3 regions of the Rossellomorea yichunensis genome follow, and region 2 is predicted to be linked to each of the others. Evidence: riboswitches for the same ligand, from Rfam matches in the RefSeq annotation. Region 2 holds a riboswitch; each other region holds the start of a gene.
What was found. Region 2 has a riboswitch for S-adenosylmethionine ahead of RSX31_RS04855 (YezD family protein). Riboswitches for the same ligand answer to the same signal wherever they lie in the genome.
Positions count from the first base shown of each region.

Region 1 (5,539 bases), on a different contig from region 2:
TAATGGCAATAGGAGCGATTGTATTCATCCTTTGTATTGTCTGGTTGCCAACCATGGCGAAGCATTCGGCCGATCTATTTCCCCAATTCGCTTATTTGAAATGGCCGATTTTAATAGGATTATACTTAACAGCGGTTCCATTTAATTTAGCGCTGTACCAAGCTTTTAAGCTTTTAACGTGTATTGAAGAGAACGCTTTTTCGACGAAGGCAATAGTGGCTCTTCACCGAATAAAACTGTATGCCTTACTAATTACTGCCATTTATGTGTCAGGAATAGTGTTTCTACTAATCCAAAATGCTCTTCATCCGGGTATTGCTATGGTCGGGATCATTATTAGCTTTGCGTCTGTCACCATATCGATATTCGCAGCAGTCCTACAAGAATTACTGCGGAATGCACTTAAACTAAAAGTTGAAAATGATTACACGGTATGAGGTGAAATAGGAAATCCGACCGAATCCCGGAAAAAACCTTCTACTCTATCAACACCCTGCATAAAGTTAACTATTAAATACTTTATATAGGGGTACTGATGATGTCGTATAAGTCTCGAAACAACAATAGCTTAGTCCCACTAGTATTCGTCTCTATGAAGGCCATCATTCGGGTAGTATTGATCGGTATCGTACTCATGTACTTGACCGTATGGTTGATCTCGTCAACTGCCATAAAATTGAGGGTGGATAGTTTACTGTATTCATCAATGTCGGAACTAGTACCGAAGGAAACGTTTCTTATGTTGTTGTCACAGGAAATGACAGGATTGCGGGTTACAAATGAGGCAGCATTAAACAGTGATTTTGATTGGTTGGAAAGCGTCACGAATGTTTCACTCCTTGATCCGCGAAGTTTATTTGGACGGGAAATCCCGGGAATCGAAAATTATCATACTCACATAGCCGTTGCGGGGAAGGGGACTGACATTACGAACCTCCCGAATGAATCACCGGCGCCAACAGAAGATCAGTTGAAAGATCAGGAATTCGATCAGAGCCAAATTGATCAGGCAAACAACAACTCGGGAGACGGAGTTCAAGAGATTGATGAAAAATCCGTCTACATCTATCATTCACACAGCTGGGAAGCGTTCAGCCCGCTAATTAAAAATAACGATTCGAAAGATCCAGCGAGTACCAACGAGAAGGTCAACGTCATTGCTGTAGGGTCCAAATTAAAGCAAGAACTTGAAGCAAGGGGGATTGGGGCAGTTCAGGATAAGACAGATGTAAACAAAGCACTCAAAGACAAGTCATGGACATATTTTGAATCCTATCAGTTATCAAGGGGACTAGTACAAGAAGCCATAGCCCAAAACGATGACTTAACGTACCTGATCGATATTCATCGGGATTCTCAGCCGCGGAGCATCACTACCAAAACCATTAACGGTAAAAACTATGCACGCTTATTTTTTATCGTAGGAAAAGAAAACAAAAACTTTGAAAAGAACCTTAAGATCGCAAAGGAATTGAATGCTAAACTGGAGGAAAAATATCCTGGCATCAGCCGGGGAGTTTTCATCAAAACAAGAGCAGAAGGTAACGGGGTTTACAATCAGGACCTAACCGAGAGAGCCATGTTACTTGAGTTTGGCGGAGTTGAAAATAATTTAGTGGAATTGTATAACTCTACAGAAGCGTTTGCGGAGATTTTTGCAGAATATTACAAGAAGGATGCTGTCGAGGTAAATGCACAATAATTGAAAGGGAGAAAAGACGTATGCCGTGTGGTAGACGTCTTTTTTCTTTTCCTGAGGAGATTGGTTTCCGTAACTGACACAATTATAATCTATTGTTCTTTCTCCAACGGTATGCCAAATAAAACATCCCAACCACCACCGAACCTGCCAATAGAATAACCGTACCCTTATCCGCATCCAACACATTCATTACCACGAATGCCTCAATCAACAACGAAGGAATCTTCCCGCCAGAACTGATCACAGAAAAGGCAACAATAGAAATAGAGCTAAAAGCAGCGGCAACGGTTACCACACTTGAAGGCACAAATGGAACCATGCGGAACAAAAATAGAAGAAAGATCCATTCCGTTCCAGACGCTTCTTTTAATTTAAGAAAGTATTTGTTTGACAGAATCTGATCAATACCTGCAAACTTCATTCCTTTTCGGTACAAATAAAAACTAACAATGGCCCCTAGGGATTCACCAAGTATGGAAATCACGATTCCTGTCCAAAACCCAAATGCGGAAATATTAAAGGCCGTTAAGAAGACACTTGGCAGGAAACCAAGGATACTGATGAGTATATTAATGAATATACTGATAAAAATGAGAGACCAACTATCTAAGCCGATGAATTCATTCATGAAATGTTGCAGGGTGGAAGTCATATTTTAATTCCTTTGTAATAGATTATAGATTATCAGAATAAGACATCTGGAATGTTTTTGAAAGAATTTCTTTAAAAATGGATTAGATAATCGTCCATATATGAATCAACTTTGTCAAAAAACTAGAATCACAACGAGGAGGATGTGCAGTTGAATGCATACATTTAATTTAACTATAGAAAAAAAGGAAGCAGCATTCCATAACCTAGGATTGCTGCTTTTTAACTGCTTAATTTTGCACAATTTTTCCAATGGATGGACCCAACATCACTATGCGGATGGCATTCCTTTTGAAGATATTTGTATTCATCCTCAAGTTCTTGCAGCGTCAGCTCGAATAATTGTTTGTCGCCTTTTTTGAAAATGTTGTGGACAATTAATTTGTTTATTAACTCATTTCTACGATTTTGAATAGCTTCCTGGAGAATTTCCCCCATATTTGATCACTCCTCTTATTAGTATTCGAACATTGGAAGTGGCTCCTTCATTGAAAAGAGCCCTCTTCCTAGTAGATAAGAAGAAGGCTTTATGTATCAAACTTCAACTCATCTTCCAAGCTCAATGCTTGTGGAATTAGCACAGTGTTCTACGATGTAGAATCTGTTGCTGAGGCATCATCGGGCCAGTCCCTCTACCTCTCTGGATAAGTAGCTATATAGTTGTCATGGAATACTTATATTATATATATGAGTATTCATAGTTGTCAACTAGGAATTGAAAGATAGATATAGTTAATAGGATAGAATAGGGATATTGAAAATAAAATATAAAGGTTTAAACTAACCTTCATTCCGATTTATTCCCAATTCAGACACAGAATCTTTTTCTAATCAACAATAAACATGATAATCTGTATACATAAACGCAATTATTGGAGTGAAACGTATGAAGACAGTGGTTGTCGTAGGTGGAGGAATTACAGGACTAACAGCTCTGTACCATCTTCAAAAAATATCCATAGAACGAGAAATAGATATCGAGTTAATCTTAATCGAGCGAGATCGGCAGCTTGGCGGCAAAATAAGAACTATAAGAGAAGGCGAATTCATTATGGAAGCAGGAGCAGATTCCATCGTAGCCCGAAATGAAGGGGTTCTTTCTCTAGTTGAAGAACTTCAACTTCAAGAGGAATTGGTCTATAATGAAACAGGCACATCCTACATTTATACAAATGGGGAATTACACGAGATTCCCCAAGATACGATCTTCGGAATTCCCATGTCAGTTGAGTCACTTAAAAGTAGCACCCTGGTGTCAGAAGAAGGGAAGATTGACGCTCTTAAAGACCTCGAATCGGAAAATACACATTTTACAAAAGAGAGTTCCATCGGTGAATTTTTAGAAGCATTCCTGGGTAAGGAACTTGTCGAGAAACAGATAGCTCCAGTATTATCAGGGGTTTATTCCGGTAATTTGCATAAACTCACTATGGCTTCAACACTTCCGTACTTACTTGATTATAAAAATGATTACGGCAGTATCATTAAAGGTTTATCAGCAAATAAACAAAAATTCCAAGGGGCATCCAAAAGAAAGTTCATCTCGTTTAAAAATGGTTTATCAACCATCATCGAACGGTTAGAAGAAAAATGCTCAGGTGCCACAATTTTAAAAGGTGTAGAAATAAAAGCTTTTCAAAAAACGGGTGATAAATACAAACTCACTCTTAATGGTCATGGTAGCATTCAAGCGGATTATGTAGTTTTCGCAACACCTCATGATGTAACCCAAAAGATACTGACTCATGAACAACTGGAACCCGATTTTAATAAACTGAAAAACTCATCACTGATTTCGATCTACCTCGGATTTAACATTCCAGATGCGGACCTTCCTGCTGATGGGACAGGCTTTATCGTATCAAACGGCCGAGATGTGAAATGCGATGCATGCACATGGACTAGTCGGAAGTGGAAGCATACATCCAATAACCAAAAACTATTATTGAGGCTTTTTTATAAAAGTACAAACCCCCATTACAATGAGTTGAAAGAATATAGCAAGTCAGAACTTGTAAGTACGGCACTAGAGGATATCAGAAAAAGCATAGGTATAGACTGTGACCCGGTTTCTGCTGAAGTAACGAATTGGAAAGATCTGATGCCAAATTATCATCTTGAGCACGGTCAGTCTGTCCAATCTTTAGATAACAACCTGGCAAACGAGCTACCAGGCGTGAAGCTGGCCGGTTCTTCATATTATGGAGTGGGTATAGGTGCCTGCATTCAGAACGGAAAGAAAACAGCCGAATGGATTGTAGATTATTTAGAGAAGAATACATGATTTATATTGACTAAAATTCGACATTAAAGGAAAAAAGCCTGGCATCCAGGCTTTTTCTTTTAATTAATGCGATTTATGATAGCATAACTACTCTTTCTTTTTGAAATATGCAGCCGTTTTCTCTAGTCCGGAAATCAGATCATATTCAGGTTCCCAGTTAAGGTTTTTAAGCGCTTTCGTGTTTGATAGATGACTGTGTAAAATATCTCCTTCCCGTTTCGCTTCGTAGTTTGGCTTTTGTAAAGAGTGGATTTGGTTAGAAAGCAAGGTATAGAGTAGATTGATGGATGTTTGGGTGTTGGTGCTGATATTGAGAACTTGGTTGTCAGCATTTGTGATGGCAAGAAGATTCGCCCGGGCCACGTCTTCTACGTATACAAAGTCCCGTGTCTGATTTCCATCCCCAAAGATGATTGGTGTCTCATTGTTTAATAGTTGCTCAATAAAAATGCTTATGACTCCGCCTTCACCATCGGATCTTTGCCTTGGTCCATATACATTGGCATAACGCAAAATGGTATACGGAAGATTGTAGAGCCTATTAAATAGTTTGATATAAGTTTCAGATACTAATTTTGAGGTGCCGTAAAAGGAAATAGGACTAGTGGAACTCTCTTCCTGAATCACCTCATTTGTATATCCATATACTGCACTCGAAGAGGAGAAGATGAATTTTTTCACATCGTATTTAATGCTGTACTCCAACAACTTTACGGTTCCTAATACATTGACTGCGGCATCTTCTGCTGGATTTTCCAATGATTTGGCTACGCTCACTTGGGCAGCGAGATGCATGACGATGTCGGGTTTTTCTTTTTCGAAAATTCGTTCAACTTTATCAGATAATAGATTTTTTCTATATATTTTGACTCCATTTGGCACATTTTCCTCCCTGCCATTAG
Region 1 is NZ_JAVYAD010000008.1:92,165-97,703, reverse strand. It holds gene RSX31_RS20785 (DUF2975 domain-containing protein) at 1-437, shown strand, start outside; gene spoIIP (stage II sporulation protein P) at 539-1,702, shown strand; gene RSX31_RS20775 (TVP38/TMEM64 family protein) at 1,785-2,354, opposite strand; gene RSX31_RS20770 (Fur-regulated basic protein FbpA) at 2,576-2,791, opposite strand; SAM riboswitch class I at 2,897-3,004, opposite strand; gene RSX31_RS20765 (protoporphyrinogen oxidase) at 3,240-4,637, shown strand; gene RSX31_RS20760 (NAD-dependent epimerase/dehydratase family protein) at 4,725-5,539, opposite strand, start outside.
Region 1: it holds a riboswitch for S-adenosylmethionine, as region 2 does, so the genes downstream of both, RSX31_RS20770 (Fur-regulated basic protein FbpA) here and RSX31_RS04855 (YezD family protein) in region 2, are expected to answer to the same signal.

Region 2 (5,539 bases):
GCTAAGGTCCATACACTCATGCAAGCAAGAAAAACGGTAGGAAAGGTAATCCTGCAGCCATAATACTAGCTGGTTAGTATACGATCCATCTTATAGGGGGGAATCTGGATGAACTTAAGGTTAACAAATGAACAAAGGATGATCCAAAAAACGATTCGTAAATTTGTTGAGAGAGAACTAATACCATTAGAAAATGAAGTGCTAAGAAATGAACGGGAAGGAAAACCAAGTCTTTCCCCGGAGAAAAGAAATGAGCTGCAGTTAAAAGCAAAGGAAGCGGGGTTCTGGGGGATCAATACACCAGAAGAGTACGGCGGAGCGGATCTCGGGCAAATGATGATGGCCATTGTTTATATGGAAATCTCCAAAACTTTTGTGCCTTTCAGTTTCGGTGGTTATGCAGATAACATCCTATACTATGCTAACGAAGAACAGAAAAAAACCTATTTGCTTCCCACGATAAACGGAGAGAAAAAGTCCTGCTTCGCCATGACGGAACCGGGAGCCGGGTCCGATACCCAAAACATCCGGATGACCGCAGTGAAGGATGGAAATGAGTGGGTGTTAAATGGTGAAAAAACTTTTATTACGGGCGGAAATGAAGCAGACTTTGTCATGGTCATGGCGGTGACTGATAAGGAAAAGCATCGTAGAACGGGTCGGAACGGAGTAACCTGTTTTATTGCTGATCGAAGCATGGGTTGGACATCTGAATACATTCATACCATGGGGGAATGGGGACCTGCCAGTCTGTTTTTTGATGATGTGCGTGTGCCTGAAGAAAATATTCTGGGTGAAATCGATGGTGGCTACAATCTTGGCCTGGAATGGATCGGGTTCGCACGCTGGATTGTGGGTGCACAAGCGGTAGGTGCAGCAGAACGTCTACTGCAAATGGCGATTGATTATTCCAAGGAAAGAGAGACATTTGGAAAGCCAATAGCGGATCGACAGGCGATTCAATGGCAGATCGCTGATTCTGCCGTGGAAATCGAAGCTGCCAGATGGCTTGTGCTAAATGCTGCATTCACACTGGATCAAGGAGAAGATAATCGCCATGTTGCATCGATTGCCAAGCTGTACGGATCCAACATGGGCAATCGGGTAGTGGATCGGGTCCTTCAAATTCACGGAGGGATGGGCTACACAAGAGAGCTTCCCATCGAACGCTGGTACCGTGAAGCAAGATTGTGGCGGATTTATGATGGTACTGATGAAATTCAAAAACTGATCATCTCACGGAATCTATTAAAAGGGCATGTGAAAGTGGGCCAATTTGTTTAAAGGGATAGGGAGGTAATGTGAATGGGTGAAAGATTCAGAGGGAAAGTAGCTTTAGTAACAGGCGGGAGCAGGGGGATCGGTAAAGAGATTGCCAAGCTTTTTGCTCTAGAAGGGGCAAGAGTTGCCATCCTTGACGTGAATGAAAAAGCACTTTTGGAAGTCAGTGAGGAATTGAGCGAATATGAACTATATACAAAGGTTGCGAATGTAGTAGAATCCCAGGAGGTAGAAGAGGCCATAAACGAAGTATTTGAAACTTTCGGCTCCGTTGATATTGTCGTCAATAATGCAGGAGTCATCAGAGATAACCTGCTGTTTAAAATGACTGATACAGATTGGCAAACGGTCATGGATGTGCATTTGAAAGGATCATTTAACGTAGCGAAAGCAGCGCAAGGATATATGGTGAAGAACGGGTATGGCCGAATTATCAATATCTCTTCTACCTCTGCACTCGGTAACCGGGGACAGGCAAATTACGCTACGGCTAAAGCAGGTCTTCAAGGTTTAACGAAAACTCTAGCAATAGAGCTTGGTCCTCTGGGTATTACGACCAATGCTGTCGCCCCAGGATTTATCGAAACGGAAATGACTAGAGAAACGGCAAAACGGATCGGAATAACCTTTGAACAACTGGTGGAAGCGAGTCTTCAAGGCATTCCGGTAGGAAGAAGCGGACAACCGGAAGATATAGCGAATGCAGTGGCGTTTTTTGCAGATGAAAGATCGTCATTCGTTAATGGACAAATCCTCTACGTAGCTGGAGGGCCTAAAGCCTAATGGGAGAAAGAGGTGAAGGATATGTTTCAATCTTATATCGGTAAACGCTCAACTTCCATAGAAAATTGTGTGGAAAAAGGAGCGGTTCATAAGTTTGCCGAAGCCATCGGTGATCCACATCCCATATATGTGGATGAAGAAGCAGGAAAAAGGTCCAGATACAGGGGGAATATTGCTCCCCCTACTTTTCCACGAGTGTTCGACTATGGAACGATTGAAAGTTTTCATTTACCTAACGTCGGATTAATTCATGGGGAACAATCTTTTCATTATGAAAGACCACTAAAGGTCGGGGAATGTATTCAGTGTTATACAGAGATAAAAGATTACTATGAGCGGAAAGGGTCGGGTGGAACACTTGGCTTTCTTGTAATAGAAGATATCGGAGAAGACTCAGGAGGGAGTAGGATTTTCACCTCCGAAGCGATCGTCATTATCACTGAAGCGGTCAGAGAGAGGTTGGGAAAATGACTAAACTATCATCCTTTAATATAGGTGAAACGCTTCCCATTGTTGAATTAGCTCCAGTCTCGAGAATCGACTTAATCAAATACGCAGGCGCATCTGGGGATTATAATCCCATTCATACGATTGATGATGAGGCACATAAATTGGGTCTTCCAGGTGTCATTGCCCATGGCATGTGGTCAATGGGTAATGTCTCCAAGCTTTTTAGTGATCATTATAAAGAAGGATTTATCAAAGAGTATACCGTCCGCTTTAAAGGGATGGTTTTTTTGGACGATGTCATTACATTGATTGCAGAAGTATCAGAAAAACAGGATGATCATTTGCATTTTAAAGTTTTTGCCGTCAATCAGGACCAGAAGAAAGTGATTGACGGTAAATTGATATTTCAATTATTTTGATCATTCTTGTAAAAATAGTGTCCTATAGCTTTCATAAAGCGAATAGAAATAAAGAGAATGAAGGATTTCCAAGAAAAATAAGTCAAAATACTTAAATCCGATAGAAAAACTCGGGTTGACTTCCCGGCAGAATGTGATATTATTTAGAATATTAAAATTAATAACTCTTATCCAGAGTGGTGGAGGGATCTGGCCCCGCGAAGCCCAGCAACCTACGTTATGTAAGGTGCTAATTCCAGCAAAATGTGAAGTCATTTTGGAAGATAAGGTATTCTTACCTGAACAACTTTCCAAAATGGAAGGTTGTTTTTTTCATTCATGATTTTTCTGGATAAGATGAAAATTGGGGGAATCATGTGACTAAAGAAAATAATCAAGAAGCACAGTATGATGTAGTAGTGGATAAGATCACTTCGATGTTGAAGACGATGAGTTTCGGGTCAATTACCATTGTGGTTCAGGACGGTAAAGTCATTCAATTGGAGAAAAACGAGAAAGTGCGAATTAAATAAGCTGACTAGACAAACTAGAGGCGCATAACACAGATAAAGGAAATCCCTATATCTTGTTATCGCCTCTTTTTGTTTGGATGAGCGGGAAAGGGGTGTATCATGTTAACCTATCAAACTTGGAAAAAACCATCAGTCCAATTTGAAATTGATCCGGTCTATAAAGGAGCGGTAAACGTACTTGAGTGGACGTATGATCATTATGGTGAAAGAGTCGTATATGCATGCAGTTTTGGAATAGAAGGGATCGTATTAATCGACCTCCTAACCAAAGTACAGCCTGAAGCAACCATAGTATTTCTTGATACAGGTGTTCATTTCAAAGAAACCTACGAAACGATTGAAAAGGTGAAGGAAAAGTATCCGGGTATTACCATTCATATGAAAAAGCCTGAATTGACGATCCAAGAGCAAGCAGAAACATATGGTGATAAGTTGTGGGAGCGAAATCCGAACCAATGCTGTCAAATTCGAAAGCTCGACCCTTTAAAAGAAACCTTATCCAAAGGAAATGCCTGGATTTCAGGATTAAGAAGGGAGCAATCACCGACAAGAAGTCAGGTTGAATTCATCAATAAAGATGATAAGTTTCAATCGGTTAAGATTTGCCCTTTGATTCACTGGACCTGGAAAGAGATTTGGAGGTATGTCCATAAACATAACCTATCCTATAATCCACTTCATGATCAGGGGTATCCAAGTATCGGATGCTTTCATTGCACAACGAAAGCCATAGACATCAATGATCTCCGCTCCGGAAGATGGAAAGGAAAAGGGAAAACCGAATGCGGTCTTCATTAAAAGAGGTGACATTCTTTGTTTGAAGTATTCGCCCTGATCATAAGTTTGTTTTTCGCTATGAACATTGGTGCCAGTGGAGCGGCAGCATCGATGGGTGTTGCGTATGGTGCAGGAGCCATAAAGAACATCAGGGTTGCATTATGGATCTGCTCAGCCGGTGTCCTGAGCGGGGCGGTATTAGGTGGAGGAGAAGTAGTTAAAACCATAAGTTCAGGGATTATCCCTCAACATGTACTCTCCATCAAAATCGTGGTCATCATATTGTTATCCGCCACCATCTCCTTGTTTCTGGCAAATGTGATCGGGATCCCGCTGTCTACAAGTGAAGTAACGGTCGGAGCGGTTGTAGGAGTCGGAGTCGCATATCAAGTTCTTTATGTGAAGTCACTCTTAACGATCATGTCATTCTGGGTGATTGTCCCGGTCATTGCCTTCGGAGTTACGTGGGTATTCGGTATAGGTTTAGTAAAGCTTGAAAAGCGCGGTTTCCATTTTGAGAAAAAGTGGCTTGCATACCTTTTGATCATCGCTGGGTTCTTTGAAGCCTTTTCGGCAGGGATGAATAATGTAGCCAACGCCGTCGGTCCATTAGTGGGTGCGGGCTTAATGTCTCCCTCGCGGGGGATTTGGCTGGGAGGTTTATTCGTTGCCCTCGGAGCTGTCTTACTGGGGAAAAAAGTAGTGGAAACAAACGGGAAAAAAATTACACAATATTCAAAAGCCGAAGGAATTGTCATTTCCTCTACAGGAGCGATCCTTGTGATGGTGAGCTCACTGTATGGATTACCGATCCCGCTGACTCAGGTTACTTCGTCCTCTATCATTGGCCTCGGGATGGCGAAGAACGGCAAACATATGCTGCAAAAGAAAATTGTCAAAAAAATCGTCAAAATATGGGTGGTATCCCCTTTGATTTCACTCAGTATTTCATATTTTTTAGTAAAGCTCGTGATCGATAGCGATATGTATTCGATCGTGGTTCCAATAAGCGTCATTATCGCAACTGTGGGAGCATTATCCCTTATGCGGGTGATCAATGAAGAAAGGCGATCCGTTCACGAAGACGGAGGCGGAATTTAATCTTAATTCCGATTAAAACTATATGTTAAGGAGGATAAATGATGAGTTTACAGCCCCACGGAGGAACACTTGTTCAATCATATTTACCAGAAGAATCTTATGAGGATATTCTCCATGAAATCCCTTTAGACGAAACCGCGTTAAGTGATTTGGAACTCATTGGAATAGGTGCTTACAGCCCTATAAATGGATTCTTGACCGAAGTAGATTATCACC
Region 2 is NZ_JAVYAD010000002.1:89,181-94,719, reverse strand. It holds gene RSX31_RS04880 (quinone oxidoreductase family protein) at 1-63, shown strand, start outside; gene RSX31_RS04875 (acyl-CoA dehydrogenase family protein) at 109-1,284, shown strand; gene fabG (3-oxoacyl-ACP reductase FabG) at 1,306-2,064, shown strand; gene RSX31_RS04865 (MaoC family dehydratase N-terminal domain-containing protein) at 2,086-2,535, shown strand; gene RSX31_RS04860 (MaoC/PaaZ C-terminal domain-containing protein) at 2,532-2,933, shown strand; SAM riboswitch class I at 3,098-3,203, shown strand; gene RSX31_RS04855 (YezD family protein) at 3,332-3,445, shown strand; gene RSX31_RS04850 (phosphoadenylyl-sulfate reductase) at 3,545-4,243, shown strand; gene RSX31_RS04845 (inorganic phosphate transporter) at 4,301-5,323, shown strand; gene sat (sulfate adenylyltransferase) at 5,365-5,539, shown strand, end outside.

Region 3 (5,539 bases), on a different contig from region 2:
TGTGGTCTGGAAATAGTTTGCGTCAATATCTCCATTATCCAGATCTTTATTGGGGAGGATATAGTCTTGATACGTTTCAATTTGCAAGTCGATCCCTTTTTCTTCTAAGACAGGCTTCACTTTTTCAAGGATTTCAGCATGTGGAATATTAGAAGCTCCTACTACCAATTCCTTTTCGTCATTTCCAGAGCCTGAACCGCTCCCACATGCTGCCAAACCAAAAATACTTGTTGCTGCTATAACTCCTGCTACCCATTTTTTCATTTTATTTCTCTCCTTTTATCGTTTATCTAATTTATTTGTAAAGAAATCACCCAGTATCTGTATCGCAAACACAATGAGTAATATCATAATGGTTGCGGCGATCGTCACGTCTTCCCTGCTTCGTTGGAAGCCGTCTAAATAAGCTAAGTTACCAAGTCCGCCTGCTCCGATGACCCCGGCCATTGCCGTGTATCCAACAAGGGCTATGGCTGTCACCGTAATCCCTGAAATCAAAGCCGGCATGGATTCCGGTATGAGTACTTTCCATATAATTGTGCTCGTCTTCGCCCCCATCGCTTTCGCTGCCTCGATGACTCCTTTGTTCACTTCTCTTAAAGCTATTTCTACCATGCGGGCGTAAAATGGAGCAGCTCCGATGATCAGTGCGGGCAGAGCTGCATTCGCTCCGCGGATTGTGTCTAATAAAAACTTGGTGAACGGAATTAACAACACGATCAATATAATGAATGGAATCGATCTGAACACGTTTACGACTGCACTTGTTATCGTATATGTCAGTTTGTTTTCCCATAGGTTTTCCTTAGAAGTGAGGAAGAGTAAAGTCCCAAGGATCATTCCGAGTACAAAGGTAATCAATACTGACATCCCAGTCATATACAGGGTTTCGAAGGTTGCTTCCCACATCTTCTCCCAATCTACATTTGGAAATAAATTTTCAATCATCCTCTCAACACCTCCACTTTAACCAGTTGCGTATGAACAAACGCCAATGCATCTTTAATGGTTTGTTCATCCCCATCAAGGTGAACAAATAACGTTCCATAGGCACCTTTTTGGGTTTGGGAGATTTGTCCTTGCAGGATGTTTACGTCTAAATCAAACTTTCTTATCAGCGTGGTGATGAGCGGCTGCTCAGTTGACTCACCTACAAATGTAAATTTGAGCACTTTTCCATTGGGGTATTGTGTCAGTAAGTGTTCAATGGTTTCACCCGTTTCCTTTACTTCCGATACTTCTCTTACGAAACGCTTTGTCACTTGCTCTTGTGGATTTCGGAACACTTCCAATACATCCCCGAGTTCCACGACTTTTCCCTGTTCCATGACTGCCACACGGTGACAGATCTTCTGGATTACGTGCATTTCATGAGTGATCAGGACAATCGTCAGCCCTAAGCGTTTATTAATATCCACCAATAAATCAAGGATGGAATCGGTTGTTTGTGGATCTAAAGCGGAAGTAGCTTCATCACATAGAAGGACATCGGGATTGTTTGCAAGGGATCTCGCAATCCCCACTCGTTGTTTCTGTCCGCCGCTCAGTTGAGACGGGTAGGCATCTCCTCTGCCTTCCAAGCCTACAAGCTTCAATAATTCATTGGCTCTTTGCACTCTCTCTTTCTTAGATACTCCAGCAATTTCTAATGGGAACTGGATATTTTCTAATACAGTACGAGACCAGAGGAGATTAAAGTGTTGAAAAATCATGCCTATTGACTGTCTTGCTTCCCTCAGCTTTTTCCCCTTTACCTGGGAAACGATTTGACCATTCACGTCCACTATTCCATCTGTAGGAACTTCAAGACCATTAAGCATCCGGATCAGCGTACTCTTACCTGCCCCACTATAACCAATCACTCCAAAAATTTCTCCTTGGGCAATATCAATATTGACCCCATCAACGGCTGAGATCGGACCCGATTTGGATTGATATATTTTCTTCACATCTGAAATGGTAATCATGTTGTATTCCACCTTCTTTCGGAGTAAAACGACCTGTTTAATCAGAATAATAGTTGTACTTGCCTGATGTTTCCTGCTCCTTTTCTGAAGCAATAAAAAATGCCTTCCTGCGATAAGCAGAAAGGCATAATCATATAGGACTATCCTTTCTCTCATCTTTCAAAGCAAATGCTTTGAGTGAATTGGCACCATTTCAATTTTCATTGACGGTTGCCGGGCTTCATAGGGCACGTCCCTCCACCTCTCTAAATAAGAGTAAAGTATATTATTTAATTATTTGGATTAGTTAAAGACTCTGAAAATTTGCTACAAGAGAGATTCTATCACCGGATATAGAGTGTGTCAATTATTTTTTTCTACTTGATGTTTAAACTTCAACCGGCTCTTTTTCTCTGGATCTTGTTAGCCAAAGAACTGACTCCACAAATAATAGCGGACGATATCCTCCCCTTACTTCCAGGGATCCGTCCTCAATCAGTTGAGACAACCGTTCTTCCCCCATAAGAAGAGAAACCACTGTTTCCTCCATTCCTTCAATGACGAAATGAGCATCCCTATCCAATTCATCCAACACTGTGCATCCCTTGCTTGAAATTGAAATACCGTACAAATTTTTTCCACAATCAAACTGAAGAATAAACGGGCTATCTGGAAATAAGAGTCGTAAGTGATACCTTGAATGACATTGATCTACTAATTCCTCTAAATTTATTCGCATGAATACCCTCCCAGTGAAACTTCTATATAATAACAATTCCACTTTTAGGTATTTTCCCCTCTTATACTTTCTCGACATGTTTTGAAGAGAATCATCTAATTTGTCGAACAGTAAGAATTTGGATGATAACCAGTCAAAAAATGATGTCATTCGCAACATTTCCCGAGAAATATGTCTTCGTATGTAGAAAGAAAATCGTTCTATAATTGGATTTCATGAAGAAATAGGTGAATTTAGACAAATAAAAAAGACCTTCTCCCAAAAGGTCTCTTATCCCTCTAGCTATCCGCGGTCTTGTTTAGGGTTTCATATAAAAATGGCACGGATTGAAAGGCATAAATCCTTTCCTGTTCGACGCCATCTTTAAATAAAAGTAGACAGGGTACACTTTCGATGGATTGCTCTTCTGCAAATTGGGGCAAGTAATTCAGGTTGGCCTTCGAAAAATGATAGGATTGTGGAAGCTTCTCCACTACGTCAATCATCTTGCTTGCAACCTGACAGGTACCACACATCGGTGTATATAAATAAACAGCTTCGAACGCATGGTCTTCAATCGATTGTTTTAAAGTTTCGGTACTACTTACCTCAATCAAAACTAGATCATCCTTTTTCCTAGAAATTCTTTATGAACGTCTATATTGGCTCCAATAAGAACTGATGCGAGGTGATACTCCGGAGCTGCGGCCACTTCCTTGTACATTCGATCAATATACAAATGTTCAGCTTCAGGAAACTCACGTTTAAATTGCTTACGTAGTTTTTCACCTGCATCATCAGCATCTACTAATATATAGACATCCCTTTCCAATAAAGCATCAATGAGTTCGTCCATTTTCGTAATGCTAATGGTCCCGTTTGTACAAATAATTTCAATCGGTTCTTTAATGATATCCCTTACTTTTCGTTTATCAGTTGTACCTTCGACAATGATTACTTTTTCGTCAAGTTCCATCATGATCATCACCTTATCTTTCATAAATAAGATTACGATAGTATATTCAAATAACAAGAGATGATGTCCACTTTCTACTTATATTTTCTCATGTTTATAAAAAAAAGTGCAAGTGGTTTGCATAAACCAACTATTTTTTACAAATAGTGCCAGATTCGTAAATGAATCTGGCACCACGAGCATCTCTAACACCAGCCACCCTCATCACAATCTGTGTATCTTGCCTGATCGCCTTCTGTGGATGTGTAGCTTTGATATATTTTATTTTCTTTTGCTTCAAAGTTCGGCTCCATAATTATTCCGTCAAGAGGCAAAGCCATTCTGCCGATTGGCTGATTATCTAAATATAGTTCTACTTCACCATCTTTAAGTTTTCCTGTCACTCTATTGGTTACATCTAATTTCCTAGGCTCAAGTACCATTTGTATTCATCCTCTCTATGTGAAAAAACGTCTACTCATATGGTACCCAAAATAAAAAACAAAACACCTTGAGAAATTCTCAAGGTGCATGGTAGAAATTATCCTTCATTAATCATTTCGTCATACTGTTCAGCTGTCATAAGCTTGTCTACTTCTCCAGCTTCTGTTGGTTCAACAACGATCATCCATGCTTTTTCATAAGGTGATTCGTTCACGAATTCAGGGCTATCCGATAGCTCTTCATTCACTTCTACCACCTTACCAGATACAGGTGCATATAGCTCGGAAACGGTTTTAACCGATTCAACACTACCGAATGGTTCGTCCGCTTTGATCTCATCTCCAACCTCTGGTAACTCAACGAATACGATATCGCCCAGTTCAGATTGTGCAAATGATGTGATTCCTACGCGTACATTTTCCCCTTCAACCTTGACCCACTCATGTTCTTCTGAATAACGAAGTTCTTTCGGTGTACTCATTCTCTATCCCTCCAAATGCTAGTTATACAACCTAATATTGACACACTTTTCATTGAAAAAGCAAGAAAACTAAGCGTGAATAATGAAACTTTTTCATTGTCCATGATTTGGTAATCACAGTCCTCTTTTTACTTCCACGTTTCTTCAAAGGTTTCTTCCTTGAAACCTACTGTCACCTTGTTTCCATCCGTCGTAATCGGACGCTTGATCAGCATCCCGTCTGTGGAAAGGATTTCTAATAATTCCTCATCAGAAGCAGAGTTCACTTTATCCTTCAAGCCTAGTTCACGATACTTTTTACCACTAGTATTGAAGAACTTTTTTAGAGATAAATTACTCTTTTCATATAGGCTTTTGAGCTCGTCTTTTGACGGCGGGTTTTCCACAATATGTATTTCATTCATTGCTATACCTTGATCTTCCAGCCACTTCTTTGCTTTGCGGCATGTACCACACTTGGGATAAGAATAAAAAGTCAATGACATCATTCCACCACCTTTCATTATGATCTGGATGAAGCAAGGCTCCATCCAGCATTCTGTATTGCACGAATCTATCTCTACATTCGACAATATTGATTATTATCCTTCTTTTGTGAAACATTACTCACATTGTTTTTCAACCGTCTCAACCAGTTCCTTTAGAAGGACGGTTGCATTATCCAATTCAAGAGAATAGAAGCGCTGTGTCCCCTTTTGCTCTAATGACACTAATTGCTGATCTCTCAGGATCTTTAAATGGTGAGAAACAGCCGGGCGAGATAATGTTAGATTTTCAGTTATTTGATTGACCGTAAGAGGTTCTTGTTCGGCAAGAAGTAATATTATGTCCTGACGATAAGGATCACTCAGTGCTTGAAATAATGGAATGCAAGCACGAAAGGTATCGATTGCTTTTTGACCCATAGTCTTCTCCCTTCAAACTCATTCACATTCAATTATACCCGTTCTTGTACTTTACGAACAATATTTGCGACCAATTTCCTCGGCATAAAA
Region 3 is NZ_JAVYAD010000005.1:127,425-132,963, forward strand. It holds gene RSX31_RS14665 (MetQ/NlpA family ABC transporter substrate-binding protein) at 1-264, opposite strand, end outside; gene RSX31_RS14670 (methionine ABC transporter permease) at 280-948, opposite strand; gene RSX31_RS14675 (methionine ABC transporter ATP-binding protein) at 945-1,967, opposite strand; SAM riboswitch class I at 2,117-2,223, opposite strand; gene RSX31_RS14680 (SCP2 sterol-binding domain-containing protein) at 2,335-2,685, opposite strand; gene RSX31_RS14685 (thioredoxin family protein) at 2,964-3,278, opposite strand; gene RSX31_RS14690 (toprim domain-containing protein) at 3,284-3,643, opposite strand; gene RSX31_RS14695 (YusG family protein) at 3,826-4,062, opposite strand; gene gcvH (glycine cleavage system protein GcvH) at 4,161-4,544, opposite strand; gene RSX31_RS14705 (arsenate reductase family protein) at 4,673-5,029, opposite strand; gene RSX31_RS14710 (ArsR/SmtB family transcription factor) at 5,147-5,449, opposite strand; gene RSX31_RS14715 (SDR family NAD(P)-dependent oxidoreductase) at 5,482-5,539, opposite strand, start outside.
Region 3: it holds a riboswitch for S-adenosylmethionine, as region 2 does, so the genes downstream of both, RSX31_RS14675 (methionine ABC transporter ATP-binding protein) here and RSX31_RS04855 (YezD family protein) in region 2, are expected to answer to the same signal.